Regions from separate parts of the Butyrivibrio hungatei genome, predicted to be linked through region 1. Evidence: riboswitches for the same ligand, from Rfam matches in the RefSeq annotation. Region 1 holds a riboswitch; the other holds the start of a gene.
The links. Region 1 has a riboswitch for thiamine pyrophosphate ahead of thiW (energy coupling factor transporter S component ThiW). Riboswitches for the same ligand answer to the same signal wherever they lie in the genome.
Positions count from the first base shown of each region.

Region 1 (7,255 bases):
GGATACAGGTAATGAAGCTTATTACAATTATAATAAGCTCCTACTTCTAAATGACAGAAAGCAGGAGCTTAGAAACCTTGTTTATGAGCTGACTTGATAGATCTTATTTCTTTTTCTCGTACTTTGTTCCGGCGACTTCGCCGCGAACATTGTACTTGGCAAATTGATTTGAAAAGAACCCTTGATAGTTCTTTTCTCTAACATCCACGCGGCCCTCAGCCACGTCTTTTACGAACATATCCATGCTGTATTTCATGTTGTACATGGATTCAGCCATTTTCTTCATGATGACGAAGGTGTCGTGATGATTACTCTTAATGTATTCGTCGATATCTGCAAGAGTGATCCTCATGACCGCCATGTCATTGAATGCCACAACAGTGTATATTGCTGGCTTCTGGGTTAAAAGACCCATCTCTCCAAAGTAATCATCCTTAGAAACAATTCCAAGAATTGCCTCCTTGTCAGTTCCATATCCCGTATATATCTCTGCATTTCCACTTATTATCTTGTACATGTCCATATTTACTTCGCCTTCGCGAATTATGACAGTACCTTCGGGTATTTTCATCAGCATGTTTTCGCCCTCGTATTGGAAAAAGAAACTGTGAAAAAACGATAGTTTATATTCTATATTATAGCATACATAGGTATAATTATAGATAACGGAGGTAGCTCAATTTGACAAGGACTACAAAGAAAAAGCAAGGATTGATGAGATCCTAAGATAAAAGTTTTGACAATTAAAAATTGTAATGGTAGCATAAACCCCGTTGAAAATATTGTTAGTAGGGCGGAAGAGATTCTGCCACGGTACGGAAATCCATAATCCTAGCGGGTTATGGATTTTTTGTTTCAATAATATGTTTTAGTGAGGTCAGTTATGCAAAACGATTTATTTGAAAAAGAAGCTATTCCAAAGGCCTATATGAAAATGGCACTTCCTGTAGTAATGGGTATGGTCGTGACTCTTGTTTACAACCTTGTGGACACCTATTTCATAGCCCTTACAGGAAATACTAATTTAATTGCAGGAATATCACTATGTGCGCCACTTTTTACACTTCTTTTGGCAATAGGAGATATATTTGGTATTGGTGGAAGCTCTGTTATATCTAGAATTCTTGGAGCTCACGATACAGATGATGCTAGAAAGAAGAGCGTTCTGTGCTTTTATAGTGCAATTATCACAGGTTTAGTATTTACAGTTATCATGCTTGCATTTAAAAAGCAGATACTTATGGTATTAGGCTCTACAGCCCAGACTTATGCTTACGCAGACCAGTACTATTCTTGGCTTATATTAGGATCAACCTTTGTTATCTTTTCACTTGTTCCATCTAACCTGTTAAGAGCAGAGGGAATGTCACTACAGTCCATGATCGGTTCCATCATTGGAACAGTTGTAAACATGATCCTTGATCCAATATTTATCTTTGGACTTGGAATGGGGGCAGCAGGTGCAGCTATTGCTACAGTTATCGGATATATTGTGACCTGTGTTTTCTTTGTAGTAATTATTGTTAAAAAGAGTAATGTGCTCTCCATGGACTTTAGGATGTTTAGTCTTGATGCTGCATCTTTTGGAAGTATCCTTGCTATCGGACTTCCATCAAGTATCACAAACCTCATGCAGACAGTAGGTATTACACTTACTAACAGATTCCTTCAGCCTTACGGCGATGACAATATAGCTATCATGGGAATTGTGCTCAAGATTGTTAATATAGCGCTTCTGGTGATCGTAGGTCTTGCTTTTGGCGGACAGCCACTTATTGGCTACAACTACGGTGCTGGACTTAAGGATAGATTAAAAAAGATATTGGCTTTCGGAATGGCTGTTACTGGCGGAACTGGAATTGTGTTCTTGGTTCTTTTATCTGCATTTGCAAATGGGCTTATCGCTAGATTCCTGACTGATCCTGAGATGATAAAGATGGGCGTAATGATGCTCAGAATGCAGCTTCTAGGAATGCCACTTATGGGCGTATGTCTTATAGTGATATGCTCCTTCCAGGCAACAGGCAAGGCTACCGGAGCATTTGTGTTGTCTGCATGCAGGCAGGGAATTGTGTTCTTACCTGTGATGATAGTGTTGTCTTTGATGATGGGATTAAATGGAGTTATATCAGCACAGTTTGTATCGGATATATTCACCACTGTTGTAGCGTTTGTACTGTTTAAGGTATTTTTGTGGAAAGAGATATTTGATTGATAAGATTCTAGGTACATTCCCCATATTAGTTACCGGTAGTATAATTGATGTATACGGGGGTAACTAATATGGGGAAAAATAATGCAAAAAGCAGTATTGGATTCTGGGCTTTGATCTGGCTCCTTGGTCTTGCGGGACAGCTGTGCTGGAATATGGAGAATCAATGGTTTAATACCTTTGTGTATGCCAAGATTGCCAAGGACCCAACTATCATTTCGTGGATGCTGGCTATATCTGCGGCGGCAACTACAGTTTCTACATTTCTTTTTGGATGTGTATCTGACAGAAAGGGTAATAGAAAGACGCTTGTATCTGTTGGTTACATTCTCTGGGGAATCTTCACTATCCTCTTTGGAACAACTGAATTTATGAATAAGGGCAGCAATTCTGCGCTTATTGGAATTGCATTTGCTGTTGTGGCAGCAGATGCTATCATGAGCTTCTTTGGATCTATGGGAAATGATATAGGCTTTAATGCCTGGATCAATGACCATATGACTCCTGACAATTCGGGAGCACTTGGAGCTGCACTTGCAGTTCAGCCTGTAATAGGAACAATTGTAGGAACTATAGCTGGTGGACTTCTTGTTGGCGCAGATGATAACTACATGAGACTCTTTACTGTTATTGGTGGAAGTGTGATTCTTTTGGGGATAATATCACTGTTTGGAATGAAGGATGTGGATAACCTAAAGCCTTCAATAAAGGGTTCTTTCTCAGAGCAGTTCTTTTCAATATTTAACTTAAAAGCATATCTACAGCACAGAGAACTTGTATTTGTAAACCTGATGCTTGCGGTATACTTCATCTCTTTTAATGTATATTTCTCACATTTAGGCAACTTCATGATCTATTACCTTGGCTTTACAGCTGATACCATGGGACTTATAGAGGGTGTGGGACTTATTGTTGCCATGTTCGTTACAATTCCAGCTATTAAGCTTATAAAGGCTGATAGGTCATCACTACTCATATTTGCTGCAATAATACTTAATTCCATAGGACTTCTTATAATCGGGCTTTTGGTATCGCCTACAAATGTTGATCCAAGCACTGTATGGAATCCTAACCTTATGGCAGGAATGTTGTTTGTAGGTATCGGATATATCCTCTTTTTACAGACCATCACAGTTTGGTCCAAGCGCCTGTATCCAGAAGATTCCAGAGGACAATTTGAGGGTATCCGAATCGTCTTTTACGTACTGATACCTATGGTGATCGCACCGCTCATCTCCAATCCTGTTATCAAGAACAGTGGAGAATTTGTTGATGAGTACGGCTTCACAGAGTACCTGCCTACAAACGCAGTATTTATCGCAGGTCTCATAGTAGTGCTCCTTACGCTGATCCCTTTATACTTCGCCCACCGCGAACATCAAAAGCTTTAAATTTATATCATCATTCACAGCTTCAGGCTTTGGAGGGGACCCGCAGCAGGCCATATGGGGCCCGTAGCCAACCCAGTGGGGCCGCCAGCCTGAAGTTTATTTTTGTTCATCCTTTGGATTTTTATGTTCATGGCATTATATTTCTTACTTTAAATTCTTTGAAACAAAACACTCTGTGCGTCATTCACTAAGCTCATTCTTCGCTAAGTGAATGTGGCGTCGCCTTTGATTGCCATTTTTTGCATGTAAAGTTTTGGGTTTGAACGATTTCAAAAAAACGCCATTTTCTTGTGCTCATAAGCAGCTTTTGAAGCGCATGCGGTTTGCGTTTAGCAAGAGCATGCGTATTAAAACAAAAGCTGCATGAGCACATAGAAAAGTATCGTTTTTTTGATGAGGGCAAAACAAAACTTTACAGCAAAAATGGCATCAAAGACTCAGACAGTGTTTCAAAACAGAATTTAAAGTAAGAAATATAACGCTCATGAACATAGAAAAATCCTCAGAGACTCACAAATAATAAACTTCAGGCTGGCGGCCCCCTTGGGTTGGCTACGGGCCCCATATGGCCTACTGCGGGTCCCCTCCATAGCCTGAAGCTGCGAATGGTGATAAAAAAGTAATAAAGACTATTGCATCCTGACCTTTGCGGGTGTATAACAAATAAGACAACTAAAGAAACGGGAGCTTGTAGTACAGGCTGAGAGGAAGGTGTGACCTTCGACCGAGAACCTGATTTGGATAATGCCAACGTAGGGATGCCTTGTTTTAGTAGGAGTGAATTTATGCGGAAGCTATCCAGATGGGAGCTTCCGCTTCATACTTTACAAGGAGATATGGCTATGAAAAAAAGTAACTACTTACTACGAATGGTGATGCTTGCAATGTTTGTTGCTTTGGGAGTTGTAATATCACCAATCCTAAGAGTTGAGGGAATGTGCCCTATGGCGCATCTTATCAACGTCACATGTGCAGTGTTTATGGGCCCTGCCTATGCATTTCTTTGCGCAGTTCTGATAGGGGTTATCAGAATGATGATCATGGGGATTCCTCCCCTTGCGCTTACTGGGGCAGTGTTTGGCGCTACACTTTCAGGTATTTTCTACAAATTATCAAAAGGCAAGATAATAGCTGCAGTTCTTGGTGAGATCATTGGAACAGGTATTATCGGAGCAATCGTTTCATATCCTGTAATGACCTATCTGTGGGGCAAAGAAGGCCTTACATGGTTCTTTTACGTACCATCCTTTATCATGGGAACTTTGATCGGCGGAAGCATTGCATTTGTGCTTCTTTTAAGGCTTAAGGCTACAGGCCAGCTCAAGAAGATTCAGGATGCATTAAAAGACGTACCAAGAAGCGAAGATAAGGCGGCTTAAATGGAAATCATAAAAAAGCTAAAGTGCAGTAATAAGCTGATCCACTGCATAACAAATCCAATATCCATTATGCAATGTGCAAATTCGGTTCTGGGACTTGGAGCAAGGCCTATCATGGCTGAGCATCCGGCAGAGGTTGTAGATATTACGGATTCAGCGGATGCTCTTTTGATAAATCTTGGAAACATAACTGATGTAAGAATGGAAGCCATGAGGAAGTCCTTTGAGACAGCGCTCTATAAAAGGATTCCAATAGTTGTGGATGCTGTGGGAGTAGCTTGCTCTGACATTAGAAAAGAGTTCTTTTACAAGAAACTGATCACAGCGATGGATTGCATATGTACTACTGAGGAATCCAAGCCATTTCTGGTGATAAAGGGAAATTACTCCGAGATAAAGGCTTTATATGATGATAACTACAAGGGAAGCGGCGTTGATGGCGACGCTTCCTTAAATACAGAAGATATCGCTAGCGTAGCAAAAGAGCTAGCTAAGGACCTTGATGCGGTGATTCTTGCTAGCGGCAAAACTGACATAGTTACTGACGGAGAGAGGAATTATGCAGTAGCTAACGGTGTCAAAGAACTAGGGATGATCACTGGTACTGGCTGTATGTTAGGTGCTATATGTGCGAGCTTTTTAGCGGCCCAGGAAGATATTGAAGCTGTGGCAGAAGCCTGTGCTTTCCTTGGAATTGCTGGAGAAAGAGCGGCTAAAGAACCTGTCGGAAGCGGAACATTCTTAGTAAAGCTTTTAGATGAAGTAAGCCTTTTGCAGGATGAGGATATAAGAAAACTAGCAAAGATAAGAAAAGAGTAGGACGGGAAAATGGAGAGACTAGATAAAGACAGCATGAAACTTTACCTTGTAACAGATAGTACAGGCCTTACAGAAGCTCTTTTCCTAGAAAAGATAGAGAGGGCATTAAAGGGCGGAGTCACCATGGTGCAGATAAGGGAAAAGGATAAGAGCACCAGAGAGTACATGGAGCTTGGAAAAAAAGTACATGAAATTACGAGAAAGTATGGCGTGCCCCTGATTGTAGATGACCGCGTGGATGTGGCTATGGCTATAGGCGCGGAGGGAGTTCATCTGGGACAGAGCGATATGCCTGTAGATATAGCAAGAATGATTGTCGGCGACAAGATGATAATCGGAGCAACCACAAAGACTGTGGAACAGGCAAAAATAGCCTGTGAGCAGGGAGCAGACTATCTGGGAGTTGGAGCAATTTATCCAACAACCACTAAGGTTAAGACAGTGCTGACTTCTGTTGATACATTAAAAGATATTTGCAGAGCAGTACCAATTCCTGCAAATGCCATAGGAGGACTAAATAGCAGTAACCTTCAGATATTGAAAGGGGCGCCAATAGCAGGTATTTGCGTGGTATCAGCGATCATGAAATCTGAGGATCCTGAGAAGGCTGCAAGGGACTTACTTGAGGCGGCAAAAACAATTTAAGGGGAATGGTATGAAAACAGTTTTATCGATAGCGGGGTCAGATCCTTCCGGGGGAGCCGGAATACAGGCTGATCTTAAGACTATGGAAGCTCATGGAGTATATGGAATGAGCGTTATAACTGCTCTTACTGCTCAGAATACTCTGGGAGTCCAGGGAGTCATGGAAGTACCGGCAGATTATGTTAAAAACCAGATTACATCAGTGTTTGACGATATATATCCAAATGCCGTGAAAATAGGAATGTTGCCGGGATTAGAGGTCATGAAGGCAGTAGCCATGGCACTTGATAAATACAAGGCTGGGAACGTGGTACTGGACCCAATAATGAACTCCACATCAGGAACAGAGTTATCAAGGAAAGGCTCAAGGAAATACATGATATATGAGCTTTTTCATAGGTGCACTCTGGTGACACCAAATATTCCTGAGACAGAGGTAATCATAAGTTTATTAAAAGATGGATCAGGCGGTGGTAGCAAACCTCCGGAAAGCCTTGATTCCAGGGAAAAAATTGAAGAAGCAGGTAAGAAAATTGGAGAGACCTGTGGCTGCAATGTACTTATAAAAGGCGGCCACAGCTCTTTTGCTGTAAAGAAATCAATGGATTATCTGTATTTACCAGATAAAAAGGTGGGTATATGGCTTGAAGGTGAGAGATTAGATAATCCTAATACCCATGGTACCGGATGCACCTTATCTAGTGCCATAGCAAGCAATCTTGCTCTTGGGGATGACCTTGAAGAAGCAGTAAGAAAAGCCAAGAGATATCTCGAAAAATGTATCAGAGCGGGACTGGATCTTGGACATG
Region 1 covers NZ_CP017831.1:2,408,319-2,415,573, reverse strand. The annotation lists gene bhn_RS11205 (ATP-binding protein) at 1-97, shown strand, start outside; gene bhn_RS11200 (Crp/Fnr family transcriptional regulator) at 104-571, opposite strand; gene bhn_RS11195 (MATE family efflux transporter) at 884-2,215, shown strand; gene bhn_RS11190 (MFS transporter) at 2,284-3,603, shown strand; TPP riboswitch at 4,274-4,379, shown strand; gene thiW (energy coupling factor transporter S component ThiW) at 4,446-4,982, shown strand; gene thiM (hydroxyethylthiazole kinase) at 4,983-5,801, shown strand; gene thiE (thiamine phosphate synthase) at 5,811-6,446, shown strand; gene thiD (bifunctional hydroxymethylpyrimidine kinase/phosphomethylpyrimidine kinase) at 6,457-7,255, shown strand, end outside.

Region 2 (7,255 bases), 1.5 Mb from region 1:
TATATGGGAATGGAAATTGAACAGCCTTAATAGAGGCGGTCCTGATGTCCTGCCAGTCGCATTCAAAGTCAGCCCATTTCTTGTATCTGCCTATAAGGTCATCAAACCAGGAAATGATCTCTTTTGCTGAGAAATTGTAGTCAAAATACTTCATCTCCTCTGTTTCTATGTTGCAATAGCTCATCCTGATATTGATCTCAGGGCAGCCTGTCTCTCTGGCATATATAGCGCCATAGCACTTTGCCTGCGCAAGGTGGGTTGGAACAGGATCCTGCATTTTTTTAAGGTCTCTGTAGGTTCCTTTTATCTCATCTATCAAAGGATTGGCTTTTTTGCCCTCAATAAAGTTCTCCTGGCCATCATATACATCTGTTTCACCAAAGTATTTATCGAGGATTCCGTCTGCTCTTCCTGAGATTACAAGGTCATACTTGTCAGTGCTATATACATATTTAAGTGGTACTTCCGCATGATAATCAGCCCCCATGCTCTTTTGGATCATGCGGTGTATCCTGCTGCCTTCCTGCATAGCATCTGCAGGTGAAGCCTGTATTCTATTGTCTAAGCTTCCGCTTCTTAGGATAAACTCCACAAGTCCGCGGACTGAAATCTCTATAGTCATCTATCTTCCTCATAAACAAGGCATTTGGAGCAATAGAAAAGCTCCATGGTATATTGTATACCATGGAGCTTATTCGTACTACAATGAACATTCAATTAAATGATATCAGCAAGCAATTGCGAGAGACTGAAGATACTGCTCGAATTCCTCGTTATATCCGTTGTACTCTACTGTGAGAGCTTTTGTCAGGTCGAGTCCGAAAACTCCAAGAATCGACTTAGCATCAACTACATATCTATTGTAATAAATGTCTATATCAAAGTCGCATTTAGTAGCTGCATTAACAAAGTCCTGAACCTGACTAGGTTTAAGCATAATTGTCTTTTTGCCAAACATAATAGCCACTTCCTTTCTCCATTTAGGACTCATAACAATATATCTTGAAATTGTGTCCATTATGTGAAAAGAATGTGGATTTTTTTATAACAATTGTATACCTTTTTTAGTTGCTTCTTCTACCATCTCGTCAGGCCAGATAGAGCACTGAACTTCGCCTATATGGGCCTTTCTAAGGAAGAACATACAGATTCTTGACTGTCCGATTCCGCCGCCAATTGTGTATGGAAGCTCGCCATCAAGGATAGCTTTCTGGAATGGAAGCTTAGCTCTTTCTGTGCAGCCAGCCTTCTCAAGCTGAGACTCCAAAGACTTGGCATCTACTCGGATACCCATACTTGAAAGTTCAAGAGCAATGTCAAGAACCGGATAATAAACAATGATATCAGCGTTGAGTTCCCAATCATCATAGTCTGGAGCTCTTCCGTCGTGCTTCTCACCTGATGCAAGAAGATCTCCGATCTTCATAATGCAGACAGCGCCCTTAGCCTTGGCAATATAGTACTCACGCTCTCTTGGTGAATACTCAGGGAACATATCTTCAAGTTCCTGTGTTGTAATAAAGAAGATCTCATCTGGAAGGATCTCTTCGATGTAATCATACTGAATGGACATGAACTTCTCAGTCTTTCTGAGAACCTTGTATACGTTCTGAACTGTTTCCTTGAGGAAATCGATGTTTCTGTCCTTTTTATCTATAACCTTTTCCCAGTCCCACTGGTCTACAAAGATTGAGTGGATATTATCAGGAACCTCATCACGGCGGATGGCATTCATATCTGTATAAAGACCTTCCCCAACATTAAAGCCGTACTTCTTGAGGGCATATCTCTTCCACTTGGCAAGAGAATGTACGATCTCAGCCTCGCGACCACCCTCGTTGAGGATATCGAAAGAAACTGGTCTCTCAACGCCATTAAGATTGTCATTAAGTCCTGACTCAGGAATTACAAAAAGTGGTGCTGTAACTCTCTGAAGATTAAGTCTTGTTGAAAGCATACCCTGAAAGAAATCTTTAACAGTCTTGATTCCTACCTGAGTATCATGCAGATCTAGAGCTGATTTGTAGTTCTTGGGAATTTTAAGGTTTTCCATATTCTTTAACGCTTTCCTTTACTAAAATATTCATATTCAATTAAATATCTTTTTAGCCTAGATTGCAAGAAAAAAATTCTTGATATTTAGTGGCATCTGAAGCGCTCAACGTAGCTACTATCTTGATCCCTTCAGGAAGATATTCCGTACTCTTTACTATTCCTCTCTCGTTAAAAGAGCTAAGGACAGCCCCTTCAGAATATGGAAGGATGAGTTCATACTCTGCTTCGCTTTCTGAAAGTTTCTTTTCTATAAATTCAATAAGTGTATCCAAGCTGTCGTCAGCCTTGGCTGATATGTATATCCTGTCATCCATCATTCTTGGAACATCCATAACAAGCTGACTATTATCTTTTTGCTGCTCCTGAACCACGTCTGACTTATTAAATACATAAAGAACTGGGATGTCACCAGCACCTATCTCTGTAAGAGTCTCTTTTGTCACATCCATATGGTAGCGGTACTCAGGATCACTAAAGTCGATCACTTCCAAAAGAATGTCCGCAAACTTAGCTTCATCAAGGGTAGATCTAAAGGCCTTAACAAGTGAATGTGGAAGTTCGCTTATAAATCCTACTGTATCTGCCAAAAGAAATGGTCTACGGCCCGGAGCTGCTATCTTTCTAACTGAAGTATCAAGTGTTGCAAAAAGCATGTCTTTTTCAAGAACCTGCTTCTCATCATAGGCATCACCGCCATAGAGCCTTAAAAGATTGTTCATGATCGTTGATTTGCCGGCATTGGTGTATCCAACCAGGGATATACGCGGCATGCCTGAATTTATGCGCTTTCCTCTCTGGGTCACACGCTCTTTTTCAACAGCATCAAGTTCCCTTCTAAGCTCAGCCATACGATGCTCGATCCTACGTCTATCAAGTTCAAGCTGTTTCTCACCAGAACCTTTGTTGGATAATCTTCCGCTACCGCCCCCCTGCCTTGAAAGAGCTTTTCGCATATGAGCAAGTCTAGGCAGCATGTATTGGAGCTGCGCATACTCAACCTGAAGTCTAGCTTCTCTTGTTTTGGCGCGTCTTGCAAATATCTGAAGGATCAGTCCTGTTCTGTCTATAACCTCTGTATCCAGCGCCTTTTCAAGGTTTCTTAGCTGCATTGGTGAAAGAGTATCATTAAAGATGATGATATTTGCATCAAATACATCAAGAGAGGATCTTACTTCCTCAACCTTACCGCTTCCAATGTAGGTACTTCTGTCTGGACTTGGAAGAGCCTGTGTAACAGTACAGACCGCGTCTATATCTATAGCCTTAGTGAGCTCTTTTAACTCATCCATAGACCTCTCAAAGTCTGATTCACTTCTATTAACATTAAGACCAACCAAGATAGCCCTTGGATTTGCAGTTTGTTTTATGTTTTCATATATAGTATTTTTCACTTTTTTACCTCCGTGGAGCTATTGACAAACCCCTGGGCTAAGCGTTTAATAAGACTAGAAAAAAAACATATTAACCGCTAGGGGAGCAATGCTGAGAGTGTACGTGCAATGCACGTCTAACCCTTATTACCTGATCTGGTTAGTACCAGCGTAGGGAAGCACGATTGATTATAACATCTTTTATTAGATGTGAGTACAAATAACCTCCCTTTATGCGGTAAAGGGAGGTATTTTTATGAATCTATTATTTGAAAAAATTGTTGATGACGGCTATGTAACATACGGTTTTACAACAGCCGGCTATATCGTCGGAGTAGTTCTCGGTGTTCTGCTGCTTCTATCTGTAAGTTTCTTCATTAACAAAGATGGCAAAAGTTCTATCAGCATCAAGCAGCTCACAACATCAGCTCTTTGCCTTGCTCTTGCATTTGTTTTATCTAATGTAAAGCTCTTCAAGGCACCAATGGGCGGTTCAGTCACACTTCTTAGCATGTTCTTTATCACATATATCGGATATCTCTACGGAGCAAGGATCAGCTTGTCAGCAGCCTTTGCCTATGGACTTCTCCAGCTTATCGTTGATCCTTATATCATCAGTGCTCCTCAGCTTGTATGTGATTACTTCCTTGCTTTTACAGCATTGGGACTTGCTGGTTTCTTTTATAACAAGAAGCACGGCATGTACATTGGTTACCTTGTCGGAATCTTTGGCAGATTCGTATTTTCAACACTTTCAGGTGTCATCTTCTTTGCAGATTACGCACCAGAAGGTATGTCACCACTTCTTTACTCAGTTCTTTACAATGGCTCATATATTGCAGTTGAAGCAATCATCACAATTGCAGTTGTCGCAATCCCTGCAGTGCACACAGGTCTTAACCGCCTGAAATTCGAGCTCAATGAAAAGACACTTAAAAGATCAGTTACTGTAAGCTAAGCGGAATCTCTTTTCCCAAAGAGAAGGAATAAATATATATTTCTTTAACCTTCATATTTGTCGAAGCTTCCAAAGCTTCTTTGTAATAGTCCAGCTGGATCCTATAACGACTCACAAGCTCAGTTTCATCGCTGACCTTGTCTGTCTTATAGTCCAGCAGTACTATTTCACCATCTTCAACAAAGAAAGCATCAATGATACCCTGTATGAGCACCATCTCTCCATCAGGAAACTTCTCATCAAGCCTACCTGCGTCAATTCCCATCATAAATGGTCTTTCTCTCATAAGAGCATTGTTTCTATAGGCTCTACCCATCCTTTTTCCAAGGTCTGTCAAAAGAAATGTGGCTACGTCCCATTCATTGACCGCGCTTTCATATTCTGAAGGGATCACCTTTTCTGTAGTCTTCTTAGTAAGCCATTTTTCAACTTCCTGTGCTATTTCTTTTCTGGAAAGATCAGCTAATGTCGCATTTCCATAAATATCCTCATCCAAAAGTTCCATGATCCTATGGTATGCAGTACCTCTTTCTGCTCCAGAAAGCTTACCTTCTACAGTTTCATATACAGGGGCATTCTCCTGACTTATATCCTTTGTAAATACCTCACCTTCCTGCTCTAACATGTGTTTTTTAAGTTCTGTAACAGTTGTCTTGGTGAAAAGACCCTTAAGGTTTTCGAAGGCGTACATGGCGCTGAATTTTTCCTTTAGTCTGTCTGAAAGATCTTTATCGAATTCCAAGTCAGCATCTGATTCAAGCTCTGCTCTTCTGATAACACCTGTTACCCCTTGACTTTCGATTATCGCAGCAAGATCACTATCTGAAAGGCTCTTAAAAGTAAGTGCCGGAACCTGTTTTTCATCGTCAAAATGTGCGTTCACGCTGTCAAAGGATATCTCATATTTTGAAAGCAGCTCTTTTACCTGAGGATGTCTGATAAGGGCAGCCAAAATAAAATCAAAATAGCTTGAAAAGGAAAGCCTCATTGAATATGGCAGTAGCTCTCCGCTTTCAGCAATTACCGGAAGATTACGGGCAGCCTTTATAAGAGTATCTGCAAGCTTCTTGACATATGCTGTCATGATCAGCTTTTCCTTGGCTCTTGTAAGGGCAACATATAAGACTCTAAGCTCTTCTCCAAGGCTATCTGTATTCATTTTATCTGCTATCATTATTCTCTTTAGAGTATCGTATTTTACTCTAAGCTCAGTATCTACGCACTTTACGCCTATGCCAAGGTCAAGGTCTGTTACGATATCGCCCTTGGTATCCATTCTGTTAAAGTTCTTGGAAAGGCCGGCAACGAATACAACAGGGAACTCAAGACCTTTACTCTTATGAATACTCATAATGCGAACTACATTAGCATTTTCATCTATTATGCCAGCTTCGCCGTAATCCACCTGAACAACCTTAAGATGCTCGATATATCTTACAAAGTGAAATAATCCTCTAAAGCTTGTCTTTTCGAAATTTGCTGCATTTGTCAAAAGAAGCTTCAAATTAGCTCTTCTCTTTTCTCCTGCAGGCATAGCTGTGATATAGCTGTCAAATCCTGTCTTATCCACTATATACTGCAAAAGCTCATGAACAGGAGTGTAGACAGATCTTTCCCTGAAATCTTCGATCATATCCACAAAAGTTTTTAATTTTGGATATGAATCCTCAGACTTTTCCACAAGTCCCTTGATTCCTCTGTAAAAAGAGTCGCCATCACTAAGTTCTTCATCCCCATCTATGGCAATCCTGATGCTTGCAAGCTCCTCATCAGAAAAACCACCTATGCAAGAATGCATGACACTTACAAGTGGAATGTCTTGAAGCGGGTTATCCACAATTGAAATGAGATTTAGAAGTATAGATACCTCCCAGGCATCAAAATATCCACTTTTTGACTCTATATATGTTGGAATTCCCTGGGATTCAAGGGTATTTTTAAACACATCATCCCAGCCAGCATTACTTCTAAGAAGGATAACCATATCCTTAAAGCTTAGATCAGGGTCTTCCTTCATAAGCTCATGAATCCTGCCGGCAATTGCTAGAGCCTCTTTTTCTTTGGCATCATAAGCTGTCATATCTACTGAGCCGTCATAGACCTCTTCCCCATCGATCAGCATAAGTTCCGGGGTTACACCATAGGTCTCAGCCGGGTAATCAGCACCAGTAACAAGCTCTGCGTCCTTGTCGTAAGCTACTCCTCCAAGGTCAGTGCCCATTATCTTCTTGAATATATAGTTTGTGATCTCAAGAACCTCTTTTCTGCTTCTAAAGTTCTTGTGCAGGTCGATTCTATGGTTCTTGGCTCCCTTTTCCTTGTCATAGGATGAGAGCTTATCCATGAAGATCTCAGGTCTTGCAAGCCTGAACTTATAAATACTCTGCTTGACATCGCCTACCATGAACCTCTCAGACTTTGCAGCCTCTTCGCCTGCAATAGACTTAAGGATCAATTCCTGTACGTTATTACTGTCCTGATACTCATCAATAAGAACTTCCTTGAAATAGTCCCTGTATTCAAGGGCTACAGCAGATGGAGTGTCTCCCGGATGCTCAACTAATATCTGCAGAGCAAAGTGCTCCATATCTGAAAAGTCTATGAGCTGATCCTCACGCTTTTTGGCATCGTAACGCTTCTTGTATTCAAGTGTAAGTCTACACAGCTCTTTTACTGCCCTGTCACAGAGTTTCATCTGAGAAACTACAGTTTCTGATGGAAGTGCAAGATAATTCTCCACAAGTTTTTTTACGATCTCTTTTACTTCGTCTCTAAGGCTCTTAGCATATTCCTTCTTATCCTCAGATACGGAAGGGTCCTTTTTTCCTGGAAGTCTGTCGAAGGTAATCCCGCGAACCCTGTCAAATAGCTC
Region 2 covers NZ_CP017831.1:776,902-784,156, reverse strand. The annotation lists gene bhn_RS03955 (ATP-dependent DNA helicase) at 1-622, opposite strand, end outside; gene bhn_RS03950 (HPr family phosphocarrier protein) at 728-958, opposite strand; gene asnA (aspartate--ammonia ligase) at 1,043-2,053, opposite strand; gene hflX (GTPase HflX) at 2,106-3,446, opposite strand; TPP riboswitch at 3,516-3,620, shown strand; gene thiT (energy-coupled thiamine transporter ThiT) at 3,682-4,383, shown strand; gene addA (helicase-exonuclease AddAB subunit AddA) at 4,370-7,255, opposite strand, start outside.
Region 2: another riboswitch for thiamine pyrophosphate. It lies ahead of thiT (energy-coupled thiamine transporter ThiT); the one in region 1 lies ahead of thiW (energy coupling factor transporter S component ThiW).